Regions from separate parts of the Kitasatospora sp. NPDC004614 genome, predicted to be linked through region 2. Evidence: riboswitches for the same ligand, from Rfam matches in the RefSeq annotation. Region 2 holds a riboswitch; each other region holds the start of a gene.
What was found. Region 2 has a riboswitch for cyclic di-AMP ahead of ACFYST_RS30185 (M23 family metallopeptidase). Riboswitches for the same ligand answer to the same signal wherever they lie in the genome.
Positions count from the first base shown of each region.

Region 1: it holds a riboswitch for cyclic di-AMP, as region 2 does, so the genes downstream of both, ACFYST_RS24150 (transglycosylase family protein) here and ACFYST_RS30185 (M23 family metallopeptidase) in region 2, are expected to answer to the same signal.
Region 3: it holds a riboswitch for cyclic di-AMP, as region 2 does, so the genes downstream of both, ACFYST_RS11910 (peptidoglycan DD-metalloendopeptidase family protein) here and ACFYST_RS30185 (M23 family metallopeptidase) in region 2, are expected to answer to the same signal.
Region 4: it holds a riboswitch for cyclic di-AMP, as region 2 does, so the genes downstream of both, ACFYST_RS14085 (transglycosylase family protein) here and ACFYST_RS30185 (M23 family metallopeptidase) in region 2, are expected to answer to the same signal.

Region 1 covers NZ_JBIALR010000012.1:183,386-186,572, forward strand. The annotation lists gene ACFYST_RS24145 (cytochrome P450) at 1-901, shown strand, start outside; cyclic di-AMP (ydaO/yuaA leader) riboswitch at 1,163-1,343, shown strand; gene ACFYST_RS24150 (transglycosylase family protein) at 1,347-2,015, shown strand; gene eno (phosphopyruvate hydratase) at 2,268-3,187, shown strand, end outside.
Region 2 covers NZ_JBIALR010000020.1:22,700-25,886, forward strand. The annotation lists gene ACFYST_RS30180 (DUF3995 domain-containing protein) at 37-543, shown strand; gene ACFYST_RS30185 (M23 family metallopeptidase) at 553-1,320, opposite strand; cyclic di-AMP (ydaO/yuaA leader) riboswitch at 1,331-1,495, opposite strand; gene ACFYST_RS30190 (YiaA/YiaB family inner membrane protein) at 1,712-2,002, shown strand; gene ACFYST_RS30195 (alpha/beta fold hydrolase) at 2,123-2,953, shown strand; gene ACFYST_RS30200 (TetR-like C-terminal domain-containing protein) at 2,953-3,187, shown strand, end outside.
Region 3 covers NZ_JBIALR010000003.1:542,488-545,674, reverse strand. The annotation lists gene ACFYST_RS11920 (PP2C family protein-serine/threonine phosphatase) at 1-637, shown strand, start outside; gene ACFYST_RS11915 (hypothetical protein) at 1,025-1,219, shown strand; cyclic di-AMP (ydaO/yuaA leader) riboswitch at 1,590-1,744, shown strand; gene ACFYST_RS11910 (peptidoglycan DD-metalloendopeptidase family protein) at 1,750-2,730, shown strand; tRNA gene ACFYST_RS11905 (tRNA-Gly) at 2,888-2,961, opposite strand; tRNA gene ACFYST_RS11900 (tRNA-Pro) at 3,111-3,184, shown strand.
Region 4 covers NZ_JBIALR010000005.1:52,982-56,168, forward strand. The annotation lists gene ACFYST_RS14080 (CapA family protein) at 1-570, shown strand, start outside; gene ACFYST_RS14085 (transglycosylase family protein) at 593-1,744, opposite strand; cyclic di-AMP (ydaO/yuaA leader) riboswitch at 1,748-1,914, opposite strand; gene ACFYST_RS14090 (MFS transporter) at 2,313-3,187, shown strand, end outside.

The DNA.
Region 1 (3,187 bases), on a different contig from region 2:
GCGCCGGGTCGCCGAGTTCGAACCGCGGGTGCAGCAGCTCACCGACCGCCTGATCGACTCCTTCGCGGAGCGCGGCGAGGTCGACCTGATCCACGAATTCGCCTTCCCGCTGCCGATCTACGCGATCTGCGACCTGCTCGGCGTCCCGCCCGAGGACCAGGACGACCTGCGCGACTGGGCCGGCATGATGATTCGCCATACCGGTGGCAAGCGCGGGGGAGTGGGCCGCGCGGTCAAGCAGATCCGCGGGTACCTGGCCGACCTGATCCACCGCAAGCGCGCCGACCTCGGCGACGACCTGATCTCCGGCCTGATCCGGGCCAGCGACCACGGCGAGCACCTGACCGAGAACGAGGCCGCGGCGATGGCCTTCATCCTGCTGTTCGCCGGCTTCGAGACCACCATCAACCTGATCGGCAACGGCGTTTACGCGCTGCTGCGCAACCCGGATCAGCGCACCCTGCTCCAGGAGTCGCTGGCGCGCGGGGAGTCGGGCCTGTTGGAGACCGGCATCGAGGAACTCCTGCGCTACGACGGGCCGGTGGAGCTGGCGACCTGGCGGTTCGCCACCCGGCCGCTGAGCATCGGCGGGGTGGACATCCCGGCGGGCGACCCGGTGCTGGTGGTGCTGGCCGCGGCGGACCGCGACCCGGACCGGTTCTCCGACGAGAACACCCTGGACCTGGCCCGGACGGACAATCCGCACCTCGGTTTCGGACACGGCATCCACTACTGCATCGGTGCGCCGCTGGCCCGGCTCGAAGGGCAGCGCGCGATCGGCACACTGCTGACACGGCTGCCGGACCTCCAGTTGGCCGCCGATCCGGCCGAACTCCGTTGGCGGGGTGGGCTGATCATGCGCGGGCTGCGCGAACTCCCGGTCTCCTTCACGCCCCGCTGACCCGGTTTCGACCGCCGCCGCCCTGCCCTCGCCCCGCCCCCGCACGTCACCGTCCGTGGGCCCGGTGGGGGCGCGGGTGCGCCCCCACTTCGGGCGAATACGGACATACATGGACGGTTTGTGCACGAGAAGTGAAGGTCCGTAATTTCGACGTGATACCGGTGATATGAGCTTGTGATTGCTCGTCAGCTCTGCTTACTCTCCGATTTGCCCGCAGCTGCGGGCCCCGAACGCGGCACGCCGAGTCCTGTCCGCCGCACCTTCGGGACACCGACCAGGATTCGGACAGGAGCGGGGGAACCAGGTGTGAACGCCGTACTCCCAGCGGCTTGGGGTGAAGCCGCCGGGGAACGGACGCAACCGCGTCCGGACCTCCCGGCGGCCGGGCCAGCCTCCCGGTCCGAACCCGACAGCTCACCTCGTAGGCGTGCGGAGAGGAAGTCCCATGCTGTTCGCCGGTACTGGACGTCACCGCCGTAGCACCAAGGCCGAGAAGGTCGTCGCCGCCGCAGGCGTCGCCTCCGTGGGCCTGGCCCTGCCCCTGCTCTCCGCCACCGGAGCGGCAGCCGCACCCGCCGACACCTGGGACCGCGTGGCCCAGTGCGAGAGCGGCGGGGACTGGGGCATCAACACCGGAAACGGGTACTACGGCGGCCTGCAGTTCTCCTCCTCCACCTGGCGCGCCTACGGCGGCGGCGACTACGCCGCCCGCGCCGACCAGGCCACCCGCTCCGAGCAGATCGCGGTGGCCGAGCGGGTGCTCGCCTCCCAGGGGCCCGGCGCCTGGCCGTCCTGCTCGATCAAGGCCGGTCTGTCCCGCGGCGGCGACAGCTCCGAGGACACCGCCTCCCGCTCGCAGCAGCGCGCGGCGGCGCCCGAGCAGAAGCAGACGAAGTCGCAGCAGCAGTCGAAGAGTTCGAAGCAGAGCGCCCCGGCCGACGGGCCGACGCAGTCCGGCACCGGGAACTACACCGTGCAGGAGGGCGACACGCTGTCCGGGATCGCCGCCGCGCGGAACGTGTCCGGCGGCTGGGAGCAGCTGTTCCGGGCGAACCGCGAACTGATCGGCGCCGACCCCGATGTGATCATGCCCGGCCAGGTGCTGGCGCTGTGACGGCGCGGTCCGGCCGGCTCCGGCCCGGCAGTGGTATAGACCCTTCGTCGGTCTGACGATTCGTCCGCTCCGGGCGTGCGCCCAGCAGTTCGCGCCGCCCGGAGCCCGCCGCCGACGGGCAAATAGGTGAACTACCAGTGAGTAGCCGGGCCACACGGTGAGACGGGGCCCGGCCGGGCGTGGCCGTGGGCATGTCTGCGGCTAGGCTCTGGGCGTAACGACCACACATCCGCTTCCGCTAGGAGATGCCTCGTGCCGTCCATTGATGTCGTCGTAGCCCGTGAGATCCTCGACTCCCGCGGCAACCCCACGGTCGAGGTCGAGGTCGGTCTCGACGATGGCAGCACCGGTCGTGCGGCTGTCCCGTCGGGTGCCTCCACCGGCGCCTTCGAGGCGCTGGAGCTCCGTGACGGCGACAAGAACCGCTACTTCGGCAAGGGCGTCGAGAAGGCCGTCCTCGCCGTCATCGAGCAGATCGGCCCGGAGCTGGTCGGCTACGACGCCACCGAGCAGCGCCTGATCGACCAGGCCATGCTCGACCTGGACGCCACCCCGGACAAGTCCTCGCTCGGCGCCAACGCCATCCTCGGCGTCTCGCTCGCCGTCGCGCACGCCGCCTCCGAGGCCAGCGACCTGCCGCTGTTCCGCTACCTGGGCGGCCCGAACGCGCACGTGCTGCCGGTCCCGATGATGAACATCCTCAACGGCGGCTCGCACGCGGACTCCAACGTCGACATCCAAGAGTTCATGATCGCCCCGATCGGCGCGGAGTCCTTCTCCGAGGCCGTCCGCTGGGGCGTCGAGGTCTACCACACCCTCAAGGGCGTGCTGAAGGAGCGCGGGCTGTCCACCGGCCTGGGCGACGAGGGCGGCTTCGCCCCGAACCTGGACTCCAACCGCGAGGCCCTGGACCTCATCACCGAGGCCATCAAGAAGGCCGGCTACACCCCGGGCAAGGACATCGCGCTCGCCCTGGACGTCGCCGCGTCCGAGTTCTACAAGGACGGCGCCTACCAGTTCGAGGGCAAGGCCCTGTCGGCCGCCGAGCTGGTCGAGTACTACGCCGAGCTGGTCGCCGCCTACCCGCTGGTCTCCATCGAGGACCCGCTGGACGAGTCCGACTGGGACGGCTGGAAGGCCATCACCGACAAGCTGGGCGACAAGGTCCAGCT
Region 2 (3,187 bases):
ATCCGCGGGGCGGGGCCGCCGGGCCAGGGTGGAGCCATGGACATCGTGACTCCGGCCGGCGCCACCTCCGTCGGCCTGCGCCCGCCGTTCCGTCGGATCGCCGCGCAGGCCGCCGCGCTCTGGTCGGCCGTCTTCGCCCTGGTGCACCTGTACTGGCTGCTGGGCGGCCGGGCCGGTCTGCCGGGCGGGCTGTCGGTGCTGGACAACACGCCGCTGCTGGTGATCGACATCATCGCGGTACCGCTGTGCGCGGTGGCCGCGGCGCTGGCCCTGGCGCTGATACGGCCGTGGGGCGAGCGGCTGCCGGCCCGCGGGCTGCTGTGGGCGGCCCGGGGCACGGCGGTGCTGCTGATCGTGCACGCCGCGCCCTCCGTGCCGGAATGGCTGGCGCTGGCGGCGGGTCACCGCTCGGCGGCGGAGCTGGACGCGATGGCCCGCTTCGCGACCGTGCTGTACGAGCCGTTCTTCCTGGCCGGCGGGCTGCTGTTCGGCTGCGCGGTGTTCGGCCGTCGGCTCCTGCCCGAGCGCGGCGGCCGTCGATGAGCGGAAGAACTACGGCTGCAGGCCGCGCTGCTGGAGCCAGGGCAGCGGGTCGATCGGGGCTCCGCCGCCGGGGCGGACCTCCAGGTGCAGGTGCGGGCCGGTGACGTTGCCGGTGGCGCCGACCGCGCCGAGCACGGTGCCGGGGGCGACCTGGCCGGAGGCGGTGGCGATCCGGGAGAGGTGGCAGTACCAGAGTTCGGTGCCGTCGGGCAGGGTCTGGATGACCCGGTAGCCGTAGGGGCCGGACCAGCCCGCCGAGGTGACGGTGCCTCCGGCGACGGCGGCGACGGGAGTGCCGGTGCGGGCGGCGAAGTCCAGGCCGGTGTGCAGGTGCGCCCAGTGCGCGCCGGACTGGGCGAAGTGCGCGGTCAGCTGGTAGCCGGCCACCGGCAGGGTGTGCGCGGCCTGCTCGGCCTCGGCCTGCTGGGCGGCCCGCTTGGCCTCGGCCTCCTGCGCGGCGGCCAGCCGGGCGGATTCGTCGGCGGCGGTGCGCTGGCCGTCGGCCTGCTGCTGGATGCGGGCGGCGAGGGCGAGCCCGGGGTCGCCGGCGAGGAGGCCGTCGGAGGCTTCGTCCGCGGCGGTGACGGGCACCGGGGCGGCGGCCTGCGCGGGGGCGGCGCCGAGTGCGGTGGCGCCGAGCGCGGCGGTCATCGCGGTGACGCCCAGCAGGGGCGCGCCGGCGCGGGACTGACGGGGCAGCCGGTGCCGGGCGGCTTCCGGCTCGACCGGGTGGTCGAGCAACTGGGTGCCGGTGCTCTCAGTGTAGGTCGACGCCACGGGGGCGTGCTCCTTCCTTCCCTGCCGCCGACCGGGTTAGCTGACGGGTTCGGAGGTGGAAGGTCTCCTACGGTCGGGCCCAGGGCCGTCCCGATTCACCCCGGTGGAAACGTGGTTCCCCGGCTCCTGGGACGCCCCGAAGGGTGTGCCCAAGTGGATTAGGCGTGGCGCACGGTGCCGCATGGTTACGGCGTTGCCGACCGCGCTGCGTTATCAAACGTTAATCCTATGGACCCCATGATTCCAAGCCGCTACCACGAGACAGCGAAGATTTCCTGACGCCCTATGGGTGATTTGTGACGGTTCACCAGGGCCAACCTGACGGATTGTGACCGAGTGGTTGAGTATCCGTACTCACGCCACGCCTCCGGGCCGGCGCGACCCTGATGCCATGACCGCAACCGTGCCGCACCGGACCACCGCCGCCTACTTCGCCCAGGCCGCCGTCTCCTTCGGACTGGCCACCGCCGCGCTCTCGCTCGGGATCGCCTACCTGCCGGTGAGCGCCTGGATGCGCGCCTTCCTCGCCGTCGGGCTGCTGTACGAGATCACTTCCGCGTTCACGCTGGCCAAGGTGATCCGGGACCGCCAGGACGAGGGCGCGATCACCAGCCGGGTGGACCAGGCCCGGCTGGACAAGCTGCTCGCCGAGCACGACCCGTTCAAGGTGGAGGGGATCTGACGATCCGGCCGGCCACCACGACTTGACGGCTAAGGCTATTAGCCTTAGCTTTATGGCTATCGGCAGCCGGCCGGGCCTCCAGCGCCCGGCGCACCGCAACGCCCGCCCAGGAGGCCCGCCATGAACAGCACCCTCGGCACCACCCGGTACGTCGACGTCCCCGGCGGCCGGATCGCCTACGACGACACCCCCGGCACCGGCGTCCCGGTCGTCCTGCTGCCCGGCATGCTCGACAAGCGCGCCACCTACCGGCACCTCGCACCGCTGCTGACCGCCGCCGGGCACCGGGTGATCACCATGGACCTGCGCGGCCTCGGCGAGTCCTCCACCGGGTTCACCGACTACTCCCCCGCCGCGATCGCCGGCGACCTGGTCGCCCTGCTCGACCACCTCGACCTGCGCGGCGCCGTCCTGGCCGGCAACTCCTACACCGGCGCCACCGTGGTCCGCGCGGCCGAGCTCGCCCCCGGGCGGACCGCCGGGGTGGTGCTGATCGACGCCTTCATCGAGAACCTCCCGCTGAACGCCTTCCAGAAGGCCCTGTTCGGCCTGGCCGCCCCGCTGGTCACCGCGTTCCCCGGCCTGTGGAGCTCGATGCAGAAGTTCTACTACCCGACCGCGCGGCCCGCCGACTTCGACGCCTACCGGGCCGGCCTCGCCGAGATGCTGCGCGAGCCCGCCCGGAAGGCCGCGCTGCGCGGCTACCTCACGGGGGACTCCGCGCCGGTCGGCTGGTGCGAGGCCGTCGACGTGCCCGCGCTGGTGCTGATGGGCAGCAAGGACCCCGACTTCCCGAACCCCGAGCTGATCGCCGACCGGCAGGCCGCCGCGCTGCGCGGCCGTAAGGTGATGATCGAGAACGGCGGCCACTACCCGATGGCCGGCTACCCCCAGGCCGTCGCCGACGCCCTGCTCCCGTTCCTGAACGAGCTGAACGAGGTCGCCCGCTGATGGCCCGCGCCGGACTCTCCCCCACCGCGGTGGTGGACCACGCCCTCGGCCTGATCGACGCCCAGGGCGCCGAGACGCTCACCCTGGCCGCCGTCGCCGCCAAGGCGGGGGTCGCCACCCCGTCGCTGTACAAGCACGTCCCCGGGGGCCTTGCCGAGCTGCGCCGCCTGGTCGCCGTCCGCACCCTCGACGACCTGACCGACCACCTGGCCGCCGCCGTCCTCGGCCACTCCC
Region 3 (3,187 bases), on a different contig from region 2:
GCTGCGCCCGGCCGGCGGCCAGTCCTTCTCCGGCGACTTCATGGTCGCCGCCCGCACCGGCCCCGGCGGACGGATGCTGGAAGCCGTCCTCGCCGACGTCTCCGGCAAGGGCATGGACGCCGGTAGCCGCGCCCTGCTGCTCTCCGGCGCCTTCGGCGGCCTGCTCGGCTCGCTGCCCGCCCACGACTTCCTGCCCGCCGCCAACGGCTACCTCCTGCGGCAGGACTGGGCGGAGGGCTTCGCCACCGCCGTCCATCTGGTGGTCGACCTGGACACCGGCGAGTACGAACTGCTCTCCGCGGGGCACCTGCCCGGCATGCACCGTCTCGCGGGCGCCGGGTACTGGGAGGTCAAGGAGGCCGAGGGCCCGCTGCTCGGCGTCTACGACGAGGCCAAGTTCGAGGGGGTGCGCGGCACCCTCGGCCCCGGCGACGTCCTGATGCTGTGCACCGACGGCATGGTGGAGATCCCCGGCCGCGACCTCGCCGAGGGCATGGACCGGCTGATGGGCGAGGCCGACCGGCTGGTCGCCACCGCCCCGGGGTCGATCCGGCCCGGCTCCGCGGTCCGGCTGATCGACACCGTCGCCAAGCACGTCAACGACGACCGCGCGGTGCTGCTGGTCTGGCGCCGCTGAACTTCCGTCCGGTGCAGACGCGGTGAGCGCGGACTGTCCACGGAGTGTCAAACCCGGACGTTGATCTTCGGCCAATTCCGGTACGCGGCCCGAGCCGGGCGGCGATGTTGGATCTGCCTGCCGGTTTGCCGCGCAGGCCAGCACGGACCACCGCCCGCCGACGGGGTGTCAGAACCCGTCCGCTATCGTCGCGGTCGGCGAAAATCAGTCCTGCCAGGCGGGTTCGGGCACCGAGCGACCGGGCAAGTCCTTTACGCACTCAGCACGAGCGACCACACTGAGTCCGGATGGAGTGGTGGGGACACGGGGGGCAGGGGCCGGTTTCCGCCTGGGAGCCAACGCCGGCTTCCACCGAACCCCCGCCATGAATCGAGGAAGTGAGTCCCGGTGGCCTTCTCCGTCTCCGCGCTTGTCCTGTTCGGCATCATCGTCGCGATCTTCATTCGCAACAAGCAGCTGAAGACCGGGCACGCCATCGTCGCCGCCCTGTTCGGCTTCATGCTGAGCCAGTCGACCATGGCCGGCCCGATCCAGCAGTTCCTCACCTCGGTCTCCAAGGCCATCGCGTCGATCGCGGGCTGACGGCCTGTCGGCTCCCCGGCGGCACGCCACGACGGGCGGGAGACACCCCCGCGCCGTCCATTCGGCCTGCCCACGGTGACCAGGCTCACCCGCGACGTCACGCCAGGTCCGCGCCCGAACGCGCACGGTGGCCGAAGTCGCCCACCGTGCGGGGTTCGTACGCGCACTGTCATGATCGCGTACGCGCACCGCAGCAGGGTGTCGGCACAGCGTGACCTGGTGGATCGTCAGCCCCTTCCCGACCCAGGGAGCGGGGCCGATCGGCGTTTGCCAGCCTCACGGGCCGTGGGATTTGCTTCCTCCGCAGCCCGGCCAGTGACCGGGCGGGCCACCGGACGGAACGCCTAGTCCTGCCGTCGTCCGGTGCCGACCAGATACCACGCCACGGCAGGAGCGGGGGAACCACAGGTAAGTCGCCGGGCCCGGAAACCACCGGGAACGGCTTGGGGTGAAGCCGCAGTCCCTGCGGCCGGGCAACTCTCGCCCGAACCCGACAGCTCACCTCGCAGGCGTCGGAGAGGAACGCCTTCATGTCCGCTCAGGGCAAGCACCGCAAGCCGAGCCTGGCCACCATCGCCCGGATCGCCATCGCCACCGGTGTGGCCGGCGCCGCGATCGGCCTCCCGGTCACCGCCGCCTCCGCGCACACCGCCACCGAGCAGGCCGGCAGCCACCCGTCCACGGTCTCGGTGGACGCCACCCCCGTCGCCGACCAGGCCGCCGCCCCGCACAGCTACCGGGTCGCCTCCGGCGACACCCTGTCCAAGATCGCCGCCGCGCAGCACGTCGACGGTGGCTGGCAGAAGCTGTACCAGGACAACCGCTCCGTGGTCGGTGGCAACCCCGACCTGATCTTCCCGGGCCAGAAGCTGGCCATCAACGGCCAGGCCGCCGCCCCCGCGCAGGCCCCGGCCGCCAAGTCCACCTCCACGGACACCGCCACCGCGCCGAAGGTCGCCGTCAAGAAGGCCGACACCGCGAAGCCGGCCACCACCGGCACCGTCAAGGCCCAGCCCGTGGCCCCGGCCCCGCAGGCGGCGCCCCCGGTCGCCACCACGGCCACCACCGCTTCCCCGGCCGCCGTTCCGGCCGCCGCGAGCAACAGCTCCACCTACGTCGCCCCGGCGCCGGGCAAGGTCACCACCGGTTACAAGGTCGCCGGCTCCAACTGGTCCTCCGGCTACCACACCGGCATCGACTTCCCGGTCGCCACCGGCACCAGCCTCAAGGCCATCGCCAACGGCACCGTGGTCTCCGCCGGCAACGGCGGTGCCTACGGCAACCAGGTCGTCATCAAGCTGGCCGACGGCAAGTACGCCCAGTACGCCCACCTCTCCTCGATCTCCGTCTCGGCCGGCCAGTCCGTGACGGCGGGTCAGCAGATCGGTCTCTCCGGCGCCACCGGCAACGTGACCGGCCCGCACCTGCACTTCGAGATCCGCACCACCCCGGACTACGGCTCCGACATCGACCCCGTCGCCTACCTGGCGGCCCACGGCGTCAACGTCTGATCCACGCCTCACCCCCCGAAGGCCCCGCGCAGTCCGCTGCGCGGGGCCTTCGGGCTTTCCGGCGCCCTTGCGCGGGCGAACGCCCCCCGGCCATGCGGCGCGGGCCGACCAACGGCAACGGCCCCGACTGCGTTGGCAGTCGGGGCCGTTGGCCTTGTGGAGCGGGTGACGAGAATCGAACTCGCGTGACCAGTTTGGAAGACTGGGGCTCTACCATTGAGCTACACCCGCAAAGGCGTACCCGCACCGCGTCGCGGTGGCGAGGACTGGATCAGGGTACCTGGTCGAGCCGGTGGATTGCACACTCCTTCCGCGCTGTCGGCTCGCGAATATCGCCCCGGTCGGAGGCGGCCCGACGTGTACTCTTCTGCTCGGCACCACGGGGTGTGGCGCAGGTTGGTAGCGCGTCCGCTTTGGGAGCGGAAGGCCGTCGGTTCGAATCCGGTCACCCCGACCG
Region 4 (3,187 bases), on a different contig from region 2:
CACATCGCCGACGTGCGCGGAACAAAGGTCGCCGTCCTGGCGGCGAGCCAGGTCGACGAAATCACCAACCAGAAGTGGCGGGCCGGCGAGCACAAGGCCGGCATCGCCTCCGCGTTCGACGAGAAGGCCCTGCTGCGCGCCGTCACCGAGGCCAAGGCGCAGGCGCCCGTGGTACTGGTCTACCTGCACTGGGGCGAGGAAGGCGTGGCCTGCCCGACCGCCGCGCAGACCGCACTCGCCAAGAAGCTCGCCACGGCCGGCGCCACCGCCGTGGTCGGCACCCACGCCCACACCATGCTCGGCGCGGGCATGCTCGGGAACACCTACGTGGCGTACGGCTTCGGCAACTTCCTCTGGTACGGCACCTCGAACTACACCGCCTCCGACGAAACCGGCGTCACCACACTCACCATCAGCACCGACGGACGCGTCACCGGAGAAATGTTCACCCCCGCCCACATCGACGGCCGGGGCGTGCCCGTCCCGCAGACCGGCAGCGCGGCGAAGGCCGCCCAGCAGCGCCGCGACGGCCTGCGCGGCTGCACCGGACTGGCCGCCGTCCCGAAGTGACGGCGGCTCGACCGGGCGGCCGTCAGCCCAGGTTCAGCACCTGGCCCGGGTGGATCAGGTCCGGGTTCTCGCCCACCACCTGCTGGTTGCTCTGGTAGAGACCGCTCCAGCCGCCGTTCAGCTCGTGGCTGCGGGCGATCTTCGCCAGCGTGTCGCCCGGGCCGACGGTGTACGGCTGCGGGGACGGGGTCGCGGCGGACGGGGATTCGGCGGGCGCGGGTGCGCTGCCGGGCGTGGAGGCGCTCGGGGGCGGCGTGGTGGTGGCCGGGTCGGGGGTGGTGGGCTGCTGGGTGCCGCCGTGGCCGTCCTGACCCTGACCCTGGCCCTGGTCGTTGCCGTGGCCTGTGCCGTTGCCGTTCTCGGCGCCGTTCCCGTTGCCGTTGCCGTTGCCGTTCTGGTTGTCGGACGGTGTGGTCGGATTCGGGCTCGGGTTGGTGCTCGGGTCGGTCGACGGCGCAGTCGGCGTAGTCGGAGTGGTCGGGGTGGCCGGGCTTTCCGGGGTGGGGGCCGGGGACGGCGTGGCCGCAGGCGGCTGGGGGTGCGTCAGCTGTATGTAGCGCTCGTACAGGCTCTGGTGGCTGGTCCAGAACCAACCGCCGTTCTTCTCGTACCAGTACACGTGGTACACCGGGTCGTAGCCGGGCAGGCCGGAGAACACCGGAGTGGCGTTCTGCGGGGCGACGGTGCCGTCCGAGGCGGTGTTGACGGCCGCGATGCCGCGGGCGCCGCGCAGCGCACCCGATTCGTCCGCCGAGTCGTTGTTGTCCACCACGCCGGGGGCGCTGACCGTGCGCAGGCCCGCCGTGTCGGCGCAGGACACCCACGGCTGCGGGCCTTCGGTGGCCAGGATCCGTTCGGCGACCGCGATCTGCTGGCTGCGGGTGGCTCCGCTGGGCAGCTCGGCGTACCGGGTACCGCCGTAGTCGATCCAGCGCTGGGCGGTGATCTGGAGGCCGCCGTACAGGCCGTTGCCCGAGTCGGAACTCCAGTTGCCGCCGCTCTCGCAGTCGGCGACCCGGTCCCAGACCGTGCTGGGGGCGGCCTGCGCACCCGTCACAGCGAGCAGCGGCAGGGCGAGGCCGACGCCGGCGACGCCGGCTGCGGCGATCGCCCGCTCGGCGGCTTTCTCCGCCTGGCTCTGCCGACGGTGGCGCCCGGAACCCGTGAAGAGCATGCCAGATCCTCTCCGCACGCCTGCGAGGTGAGCTGTCGGGTTCGGACCGGAGGGAGGCCCGGCCGCCGTGTGCCGGCGGGAGCCGGTGCGGCGGCTTCACCCCTAGCCGTGGGGGCGGCGACGTACCTGGTTCCCCCGTCCCTGTCCAAGGGTTGTGGTGGTCGACCCGGCAACGCGGCGGACAGGGTTCGGCGTTGCCGCGTGCGGGGCCCGGCGGTGCGGGCCGGACCGAGCCTAATCACTCGAACGGAGCAATCACAAGCTCATCGCGGCTGTATTACGGCCGAGTTGCGCCGCCCGGGCGGTCGGGCGGTCGGGTGATCCGGCGGTCCGATGGTCGGGTGCGAAAGTCTGGCCGATCGGTGGGATTGGGGGAGCGGGGGGAGGGAAGGCGGACGGTCCCGCTTAAGCGCTTGGAAGCTGGGTGGTCATCAAATGCCGTGACATTAAAGCGAGTTGAGCGAGATCTGGGCATTGCAGGCGTTGCGGATAAATCGCGCGACAGCTGCTTCGGGAGCTTCCTACCATCGCGGTGATCGCTGTTCCCCGACCCGCTGTGGAGGTGCCCGTGGCTGTGCTGATTCCCGAAGTGCTCCGGGTGGAGCGCCAGTTCGCCCGTCTGTTCGTCGGCCAGTCGCTGTCCGTCCTGGGCGACAGGGTGTCGTTCGTCGCGCTGCCGTTCGCCGTGCTGTCGATCGGCGGGTCGGCCGCCGATGTCGGCCTGGTGGCTTCGGCGGGCCTGCTGCCGACGCTGGTGTTCATGCTGATCGGCGGCGTGTGGGCGGACCGGATGCCAAGACAGCGGATCATGCTGGCCTCCGATCTGGTGCGGTGCGTGGTCCAGGCGGCCGTCGCGGTGTTGCTGCTCACCGGGACGGCCCGGGTCGGGGTGCTGGCACTGCTGATGGTGGTGTTCGGGGTGGCGGACGCTTTCTTCCTGCCCGCCTCCACCGGGCTGATCCCGCTGCTGGTGTCCGGTGAACGGCTGAGCGAGGCCAATGCCTTGCGCGGGCTCGTCCACTCGGTGGGGTTGGTGATCGGCCCGGTGCTGGCTGGCGCGCTGGTCGCCCTTGCCGGGCCCGGCGGTGCCCTGATGGTGGATGCCGCGAGCTTCGCGGCCAGCGCCGCCGTGCTGGCGAGACTCGGTGCGGTGGGCGGGCGGGCCAGTGCGGAGCAGGCCGAGCGACTCGGGTTCCTGGCCGAACTCCGGGTCGGCTGGCGGCAGGTGCGAGAACGGGCCTGGGTGTGGTCGGGCATGCTCGCGATCGCGGTGTACCACGTGGTGGTGCTGCCCTCGGTGTTCGTGCTCGGCCCGGTCCTGGCGGATCGCGAGTGGGGCGGGGCCGGCGCCTGGGCCGTGGTGGTCACCGCCTTCGGCCTCGGCTCGATCGTTGGCGACGTCTGCGCCTACCGCCTGAAACCGGCCCGGCCGATGGCGGTGGC